DNA from 2 places in the Pseudomonas anuradhapurensis genome. Region 2 is predicted to be linked to the other one. Evidence: riboswitches for the same ligand, from Rfam matches in the RefSeq annotation. Region 2 holds a riboswitch; the other holds the start of a gene.
What was found. Region 2 has a riboswitch for cobalamin ahead of HU763_RS10055 (ABC transporter substrate-binding protein). Riboswitches for the same ligand answer to the same signal wherever they lie in the genome.
Positions count from the first base shown of each region.

Region 1 (4,350 bases), 660 kb from region 2:
AACGCCTGGTTCATGCCGTTGGTTATGAAGTGTTCGCCGTGCTGCTGTGTGCGCCGCTGTTGTCCTGGATCATGGGCAAGTCGCTGGCAACGACAGGGATGCTGGCGGTGCTGCTGTCGCTGATCGCGATGCTGTGGAACATGGTCTACAACGCGCTGGTCGATCGCCATGTACGGCTTGAGCGGATCCACTGGACGGCCCGCGCACGGTTCGTGCACGGCCTGGGTTTCGAGGCGGGGCTGGTGGTCTGGTGCCTGCCGCTGGCGGCGTGGATGCTGGATATCTCCCTGGTGCAGGCGTTCATGGTGGAGCTGGGCTTCTTCGTGATCATCCTGCCTTACACCGTGCTGTACAACTGGGCGTTCGACAGGGCACGGCACCTGTTCCTGCAGCGCCGTGCTGCACCAGTCACCAGCCCGACACGCACCCTGTAGGCGCGCGCAAGTTCCTTGAATGCCAAAAAACGGGGCATGCCATCGCTGGCATGCCCCGTTTTCATTCCGCCAAGGCGCCTCAGGCGACTTTGACGATCCAGCCTGCCGGTGCTTCGATATCACCGCTCTGGATGCCGGTCAGCTCGTTGTAGAGCTTCTGGGTAACCGGGCCGACCTTTTCCAAGTCATGGAACACGTGCAGCTTGCCGTTGTACTCGATGCCGCCGATCGGGGTAATCACCGCAGCAGTACCGCAGGCGCCGGCTTCGACGAAACGGTCCAGCTTGTTGATTTCGACATCGCCTTCGATCACGGTCAGGCCCAGGCGCGATTGCGCCAGTTCCATCAGCGACAGGCGGGTGATGCCTGGCAGCACCGAGGCCGATTTCGGCGTGACGAACTCGTTGTTGGCGGTGATGCCGAAGAAGTTGGCCGAACCGACTTCCTCGATCTTGGTGTGGGTCAGCGGGTCGAGGTAGATCGCGTCGGCGAAATTGGCCTTCTTCGCTTCGGCACCCGGCTGCAGGCTGGCGGCGTAGTTGCCACCGACCTTGGCCGCGCCCGTGCCTTGCGGGGCCGCGCGGTCGAAGCTGGAAATCTGGAAGTTGTGCGGCTTCATGCCACCCTTGAAGTACGAGCCCACCGGGATGGCGAAGATCGAGAAGATGAACTCGGGGGCGGTGCGCACGCCAATGTTGTCACCGGTGCCGATCACGAACGGGCGCAGGTAGAGGGCGCCTTTGCCATGTGGCGGGACGAACTTCTCGTTGGCCTTGACCACTTGCTTGCACGCCTCGATGAACGCATCGGTCGGCACCTGCGGCATCAGCAGGCGGGCGCAGCTGCGTTGCATGCGTGCGGCGTTCTGGTCCGGGCGGAACAGGTTGATCGAACCGTCCTTGCAGCGGTAGGCCTTGAGGCCTTCGAAGCATTGCTGGCCGTAGTGCAGGGCCGTGGAGCCTTCACTGATGTGCAGCACGTTGTCTTCGGTCAGGGTGCCTTTGTCCCACTCGCCATTGCGCCATACGGACAGGTAGCGTTTGTCGGTCTTGATGTAGTCGAAACCCAGCTTGTCCCAATTAATGCTTTCGTTGCTCATGACACCCTCATTGTCTTGCAAGTGCCCAATCACTCGGGCTGCTGTTATATGCGCACCACGCCACCATAATACATCCGCGGCAGATCGGGAACGGCCAGTCACGAAACTCCCAGGCGCTGAACATATCGAGGCAAGCCCCAGCGGCAATGGTTGACCACCCGCCAACCACTGCGTAGCCTTGCCACTTCGAGGTTCTTCGGCCAGGCCGAAGCTAAGACGGGAACGCGGTACAAGCCGCGGCTGCCCCCGCAACTGTAAGCACCGACAACGGATCGACACAGCCACTGCGCCCGCGCGCGGGAAGGCGTCATCCCGCCAGCCTGCCGCATTGGCGAGCAACTGGAACGGTGCGAGCCAGGAGACCTGCCTCGGCACGTTTTCGACTTTCAACCGGGCGGGGTGATCCGGTGGCGAACAAGCCCGGCCGGCCTGGCCTGCGGCTGTCGTCCTGCATGCCCGCGCCAATCTGCCAAGGGCAATGCGACATGAAAACACTGGCCAAGCTCCCCGTCACCATCGTCACCGGCTTCCTCGGCTCGGGCAAGACCACCTTGCTGCGGCACATGCTCGACAACGCCCAGGGCCGCCGCATCGCGGTAATCGTCAACGAGTTCGGCGAACTGGGCATCGACGGTGAAATCCTCAAGCAGTGCAGCATCGGTTGCACCGAGGAAGAAGCCAGCGGTCGGGTCTACGAACTGGCCAACGGCTGCCTGTGCTGCACCGTGCAGGAAGAGTTCTTCCCGGTGATGCGCGAGTTGGTGGCACGCCGTGGCGACTTGGACCATATCCTCATCGAAACCAGCGGCCTGGCGCTGCCCAAACCGCTGGTGCAAGCCTTCCAGTGGCCGGAAATCCGCAATGCTTGCACAGTCGACGCGGTGATCACTGTGGTCGACAGCCCTGCGGTGGCCGCCGGCACCTTCGCCGCCTACCCGGACCAGGTCGATGCCCAGCGCAAGCTCGACCCCAACCTGGACCACGAGTCGCCACTGCACGAACTGTTCGCCGACCAGTTGGCCAGCGCCGACCTGGTGGTGCTGAACAAGGCCGACCTGATCGACGCCGAAGGCCTGGCCAAGGTCCGCACCGAGGTGGCCGAAGAACTGCCTCCGGCGGTCAAGGTTGTCGAGGCCAGCAGCGGCAAGCTGCCGCTGGAGGTGCTGCTGGGTGTGGGCGCCGAGTCCGAGGCGCACATCGATGGCCGCCGTACCCACCATGATTCCCACCATGACGGTGATGACCATGACGATCATGACCACGACGCCTTCGACTCCATCTCCATCGACCTGCCCGAAGCCGACGAAAGCCTGCTGCTCGATGCCCTGACCCAGCTGGTGGTGGAGTTCGGCATCCTGCGCGCCAAAGGCTTCGCTGCAATCCCCGGCAAACCGATGCGCCTGCTGGTGCAAGGCGTGGGTACCCGTTTCGACAAGCACTTCGACCGCGCCTGGCGCGCCGACGAGCCGCGCATCACCCGCCTGGTGCTGATTGGCCAGGACCTCGACGCCGCCCAGCTGGAAGCGCGCCTGCGCCAGGCACTAGGCGCCTGACCCATGCACCTGCTGCGGACCCAGCCCGGCGGCTTCGTGCCGGATGACAGCATTGCCGACCTCGGCCAGACGCCCGCCGAGCTGGTGATTCTCTGCAGCGGCGATTCGCACCTGGCATTGCTCGCCGATACCGCCGAGCAATTGCCCGAGGATTACCCCAGCCTGCGCCTGGCCAACCCGATGCAGGTACAGAACCATGCCTCGGTCGACCTGTACGTCGACCAGGTACTGCGCCATGCGAAGGTCATCCTGGTGTCGCTGCACGGTGGCGTCGGTTACTGGCGCTATGGCGTCGAGCAACTGGTCGAACTGGCCGGCCGTGGCGTGCAACTGATCCTGGTGCCGGGCGACGACCGCCCGGACCCGGAGCTGACCAGCCTGGGCAGTGTCAGCGGCGAGCAGGCCGAGCGCCTCTGGCACTACTTGCGCCAGGGCGGCAAGGCCAATGCCATCAACCTGTTCAACTGCCTGGCCAGCCAGTGGCTGGGCCGCGACTATGCCTGGGACGAGCCGCAGCCTTTGCCGCGCACCGCCGTGTATCACCCGGCCAAGGGCAGCGCCACGCTGGAGGACTGGTACCCGCAGTGGCACCCCGAACAGCCGGTGGCACCGCTGCTGTTCTACCGCTCGCACCTGCAGGCGGCCAACACCGCGTTCATCGACGTGTTCTGCCAACGGCTGCAGGCTGCCGGCCTCAACCCCTTGCCGATCGCCGTGGCCAGCCTCAAGGAAAGCGCATGCCTGGAACAGGTCGAAGCCTGGCTGGACGAGGTTGGCGCCGAGGTGCTGGTCAATACCACAGGCTTTGCCCTGTCCAGCCCCGAACGGCCCAACCTGCGCCCGTTCCGTCGCGACATCCCGGTGCTCCAGGCCATTTGCGCGCAGGACAACCAGCCCGGTTGGGAAGCCAGCGAGCAAGGCCTGGGCGCGCGCGACCTGGCCATGCACATTGCCTTGCCGGAACTGGACGGGCGCATCATCACCCGCCCGGTCAGCTTCAAGGACATGGCCTGGCGCAGCGAGCGCAGCCAGTCCGACGTGGTCTGCTACCGTGCCCACCCCGAACGCATGGATTTCGTCGCCGAGCTGGCCCGCCGCTGGGTCGAGCTGGCGCGTTTGCCCAATGCCCAGAAGCGGGTGGCCCTGGTGTTGGCCAACTACCCGACCCGGGATGGCCGCATCGGCAACGGTGTCGGCCTGGACACGCCAGCGGCTGCGTTGAACATCCTCAAGGCGCTGCGGGCCGAAGGTTACCCGTTGGCCG
Region 1 is NZ_CP077097.1:2,830,728-2,835,077, reverse strand. It holds gene HU763_RS13135 (multidrug/biocide efflux PACE transporter) at 1-434, shown strand, start outside; gene HU763_RS13130 (branched-chain amino acid aminotransferase) at 514-1,554, opposite strand; cobalamin riboswitch at 1,706-1,918, shown strand; gene cobW (cobalamin biosynthesis protein CobW) at 2,019-3,086, shown strand; gene cobN (cobaltochelatase subunit CobN) at 3,090-4,350, shown strand, end outside.
Region 1: another riboswitch for cobalamin. It lies ahead of cobW (cobalamin biosynthesis protein CobW); the one in region 2 lies ahead of HU763_RS10055 (ABC transporter substrate-binding protein).

Region 2 (4,350 bases):
TCCCGGAACTGCAAACGCTGCAGGACCACTGGCAGGAGATCCGCGAAGAGGCGCGCCAGCTGCTGCATGTGGGCGAGATCAAGAAGTCCGACAATTACGATGACGTCGGTTTCAATTCCTTCTTCAAGACCGGCTGGAAGCGCTTCTACCTGAAGTGGTACGGCGAAAGCCACCCGTCGGCGATGACCCTGTGCCCGCGCACCACCGAGCTGCTCAAGGGCATCGGCACGGTCAAGGCCGCGATGTTCGCCACCCTGCCACCGGGCGCCAAGCTGGTACGTCATCGTGACCCGTATGCCGGCTCGTACCGCTACCACCTGGGCCTCGACACGCCCAACGATGACGGTTGCTACATCGACGTGGACGGCGAAAAGTACTCGTGGCGCGATGGTGAAGGTGTGGTGTTCGACGAGACCTACATCCACTACGCGGCCAACACTACCGAGCACAACCGCATCATCCTGTTCTGCGACATCGAACGCCCGCTCAAGTACCGCTGGGCAACTGCGTTCAACCGCTGGTTCAGCCGCAACGTCATGGCCGCGGCCGCCGCGCCCAATGATGCAGGCGACAAGACCGGGGGCATCAACCGGCTGTTCACCCGTATCTACAAGATCCGCGAACGGGGCAAGGCGCTGAAAAAGCGCAACCGCACCCGCTACTACCTGGAAAAGTGGGCGTTCGTCGCAGCACTGGTGCTGGTGTTCATCTACATCTGAGCGGCCCGCTGGCAAGTGCATAAGCGGCCGGGTCTGGCCGCTTCAACGCTGGCCAGCACCAAAGTACAAGTCCCACTTGCCGCGCTTCGACTAGCCTGAAAGCTCCACTCGCAACCTTACCAAGGTGAAGACAATGAGCATGATGGACTGGGACGCCTACCGTAAGCAGTTGATGGCCGGCATCGGCGATCTCAAGCAACTCTCCCCCGACACCGTTGCCGGCTACATGACCGCCAGCGGCGCCGGCGCCAAGACCAACCACCTGGATGCCAAGACCCGCGAGCTGATTTCCCTCGCCGTGGCCGTGACCACCCGCTGCGACGGCTGCATTGCCGTGCACTCGCAGCAAGCCGTCAAGCACGGTGCCAGCCGCGAGGAAATCGCCGAGGCCCTCGGCGTGGCCGTGGCGATGAATGCCGGTGCTGCACTGGTCTACTCGGCACGGGCCATGGATGCGGTGGGCAAGGCGACCGACTGAGCGCAATCGGCGTCGCCGCCCTTGCGCGACGGCGCCGCGCCCACCAGACTGGGCGGCCCAGCCCTTGCAGGAACCCGCATGATCCATATCCGCCCCATGATGGCCGACGACTTCGAACGTTTCTGGCCTACCTTCCAGGCTGTCGTCCAGGCCCGCGAAACCTACGCATTCGACCCGGCGCTGAGTTTTGAACAGGCGCGCCAGCTGTGGCTGGAAATGCCGTTGCGTACGCTGGTCGCCGAGGACGACGGCGAATTGCTCGGTTCGTACTACCTCAAGCCCAACGCCGCCGGGCCTGGGGCGCATGTGGGCAATTGCGGCTACATGGTCTGCGAACGCGCCCGTGGCCGGGGTGTGGCGCGGTTGATGTGTGAACACTCGCAGAAACTGGCGCGCCAGGAGGGCTTTCTGGCCCTGCAGTTCAACTCGGTGGTCGCCACCAACGAGGTGGCCGTGGCGTTGTGGCACAAGCTCGGCTTCGAAACCGTCGGGCGTCTACCCAAGGCCTATCGCCATGCCAGCCTGGGGCTGGTGGACTGCCTGGTGATGTACAAGTGGCTGGCGGATGAACCGGTGCTGGAGAAACCGCCGTTGCTGATCGGGCGCAAGAATATCGAGGCTCGGGTTTCACGGCGGCGCGGGCGCTAGGCGCGCCTTCCAGAACTGGGCTTTTCGCGGGCACGCCCGCTCCCGCAACTGTCGCGCGGCTCGCCAGGCCGGCGCTGTAGCTGTGGGAGCGGGCGTGCCCGCGAAGAGGCCGGCACAGGCAAAAAGCGCTACCAACCGGGAATTTTTAGTTATAAGATAACGTTTCATTTGACATTCATTCCTAGCAGCGACCCGCCATGACAAGCGCCAGTGCCACCCCCACCCTGCTCACCCAGCGCCTGCAGAGCATCGATGCCCTGCGCGGCCTGGTGATCCTGTTCATGCTCCTTGACCACGTACGCGAAACCTTTTTCCTGCATCGCCAGGTCAGCGACCCGATGGCCATCGACGCCACCGAGCCCGCGCTGTTCTTCAGCCGCACCCTGGCCCACCTGTGCGCCCCGGTGTTCGTCCTGCTGACCGGCCTGTCGGCCTGGCTGTACGGCGAAAAACATCAGGGCCGCGGCGACGTCTCGGCATTCCTGTTCAAACGCGGGCTGTTCCTGGTGGTGCTGGAGTTCACCCTGGTCAACTTCGCCTGGACCTTCCAGCTGCCGCCCAGCGTCATCTACCTACAGGTAATCTGGGCCATTGGTATCAGCATGATGGTCTTGTCGCTGCTGGTCTGGCTGCCACGTGGCGCACTGATCGCCCTGGGTGCAACCCTCATCGCCGGCCATAACCTGCTCGACACTGTGCACTTCGAAGTCGGATCGGCGCTGCATGTGCCTTGGGCGATCCTGCATGATCGCGGCTGGCTGGAGCTCTCCGACAACCTGCGCCTGCGCACCTCCTACCCGGTTCTGCCGTGGCTCGGCGTGATCGCCCTGGGCTATGGCCTGGGCCCGTGGTTCGCCCGCCACAGTGATGACACTCGGCGCCAGCAACGCTTGCTGCTGGCCGGCCTGGCCGCCTTGCTGGGCTTTGTCGCGCTGCGCCTGTTCAACGGCTACGGCGATGGGCCGTGGAGCGTCTACCCCGCCCTTACGCAAACCCTGATGAGCTTTTTCAACATCACCAAGTACCCACCGTCGCTGCTGTTCCTGGCACTGACCCTGGGCTGTGGCCTGCTGTTGCTGCGCGCCTTCGAACGCGCCGGGCAGGCGCGCTGGATCAATGGCCTGGCGGTGTTCGGCGCGGCACCGATGTTCTTCTACTTGTTGCACCTGTATGTGCTGAAGCTGCTGTACCTGGCCAGCGTGGCGCTGTATGGCCGCAACCAAGGTGACTACTTCGGTTTCGACAGCATCACCGCCGTGTGGCTGGGGGCACTGCTGTTGGCGTTTTCGCTGTACCTGCCAGTGCGCTGGTTCGCCCGGCTGAAGGCGCGGCGGCGCGACCTGGCCTGGCTGAAGTACTTGTGAAAAGCGTTTTCAGCCGGCGGCGCGATGGTCTACCATGCCGGCCGCCGGTTTCCATCACGGAATCAATAGGGAATCCCAGGCCCAAGTAAACGGGCCAAACGGAACTGCCCCCGCAACTGTAGGTGCCGAGCCTGCTCCAACGATGCCACTGGGTCTACCCCGGGAAGGCCGGAGCCAGGCCATGACGCACCAGTCAGGAGACCTGCCGGCCTACATTCACCAACCGGCGGGGTGTCCGGGATTGGCCATCAGTGTTGCCCTGCTGCCGCAGGGCTCGGCGATGCCTGTCCGTGTGTTCCTCACCAGAACTGTCCGATAGGAGATCGCCCAGCATGCTGCCCCGTTTTGCCACCCTGCTCGCCGGCCTCGGCCTCACCGGCCTGGCGCAGGCCGCAGCTACCCATTACCCGCTGACGATTGACAACTGCGGCAAGCCGCAGACCTTCGCCCAGGCACCGGAACGCGCCGTCACCATTGGCCAGGCCAGTACCGAGATGCTCTACGCACTGGGGCTGGGCGACAGGCTGGCAGGCACTTCGCTGTGGTTCAACAACGTGCTGCCCGAGTACCAGGCACAGGACGCCAAGGTACCGCGCCTGGCCAACAACGAGCCCAGCTTCGAGGCAGTGGTTGGCAAGCGCCCGCAACTGGTTGCGGTGCAGTTCGAATGGATGGTCGGTGCCCAGGGCGCGGTGGCCACCCGCGAACAGTTCGACGAGCTGCAGATCCCCACCTACCTGCTGCCATCGGACTGCGAAGGCAAGGACAACCTGGTCGGCGCCGACGGTACCCGCCTGCAGGCGTTCCAGGTCGACAGTATCTACAAAAGCATCAGCCAGCTGGCCGAGATCTTCGACGTGCAGGCGCGCGGCAGCGCCCTCAACGCCGAGCTCAAGGGCCGCCTGGACAGCGCCAAGGCACAGCTGGCCGGCAAGGACTTGGCCAGCACCTCGGCGCTGTTCTGGTTTTCCAGCGCCGACCTGGGCATCGCGCCCTATGTAGCGGGCCGCCAGGGCGTTGCCGATTTCATGCTGCGCACCCTCGGCGTGCGCAACGTCGTCACGTCCACCGAAGAATGGCCCACCGTCGGCTGGGAAACCCTGGCCAAGGCCAACCCCACCTGGCTGATCATTGCCCGCAT
Region 2 is NZ_CP077097.1:2,175,579-2,179,928, reverse strand. It holds gene lpxO (lipid A hydroxylase LpxO) at 1-719, shown strand, start outside; gene HU763_RS10070 (carboxymuconolactone decarboxylase family protein) at 853-1,197, shown strand; gene HU763_RS10065 (GNAT family N-acetyltransferase) at 1,276-1,845, shown strand; gene HU763_RS10060 (acetyltransferase domain-containing protein) at 2,043-3,209, shown strand; cobalamin riboswitch at 3,238-3,433, shown strand; gene HU763_RS10055 (ABC transporter substrate-binding protein) at 3,542-4,350, shown strand, end outside.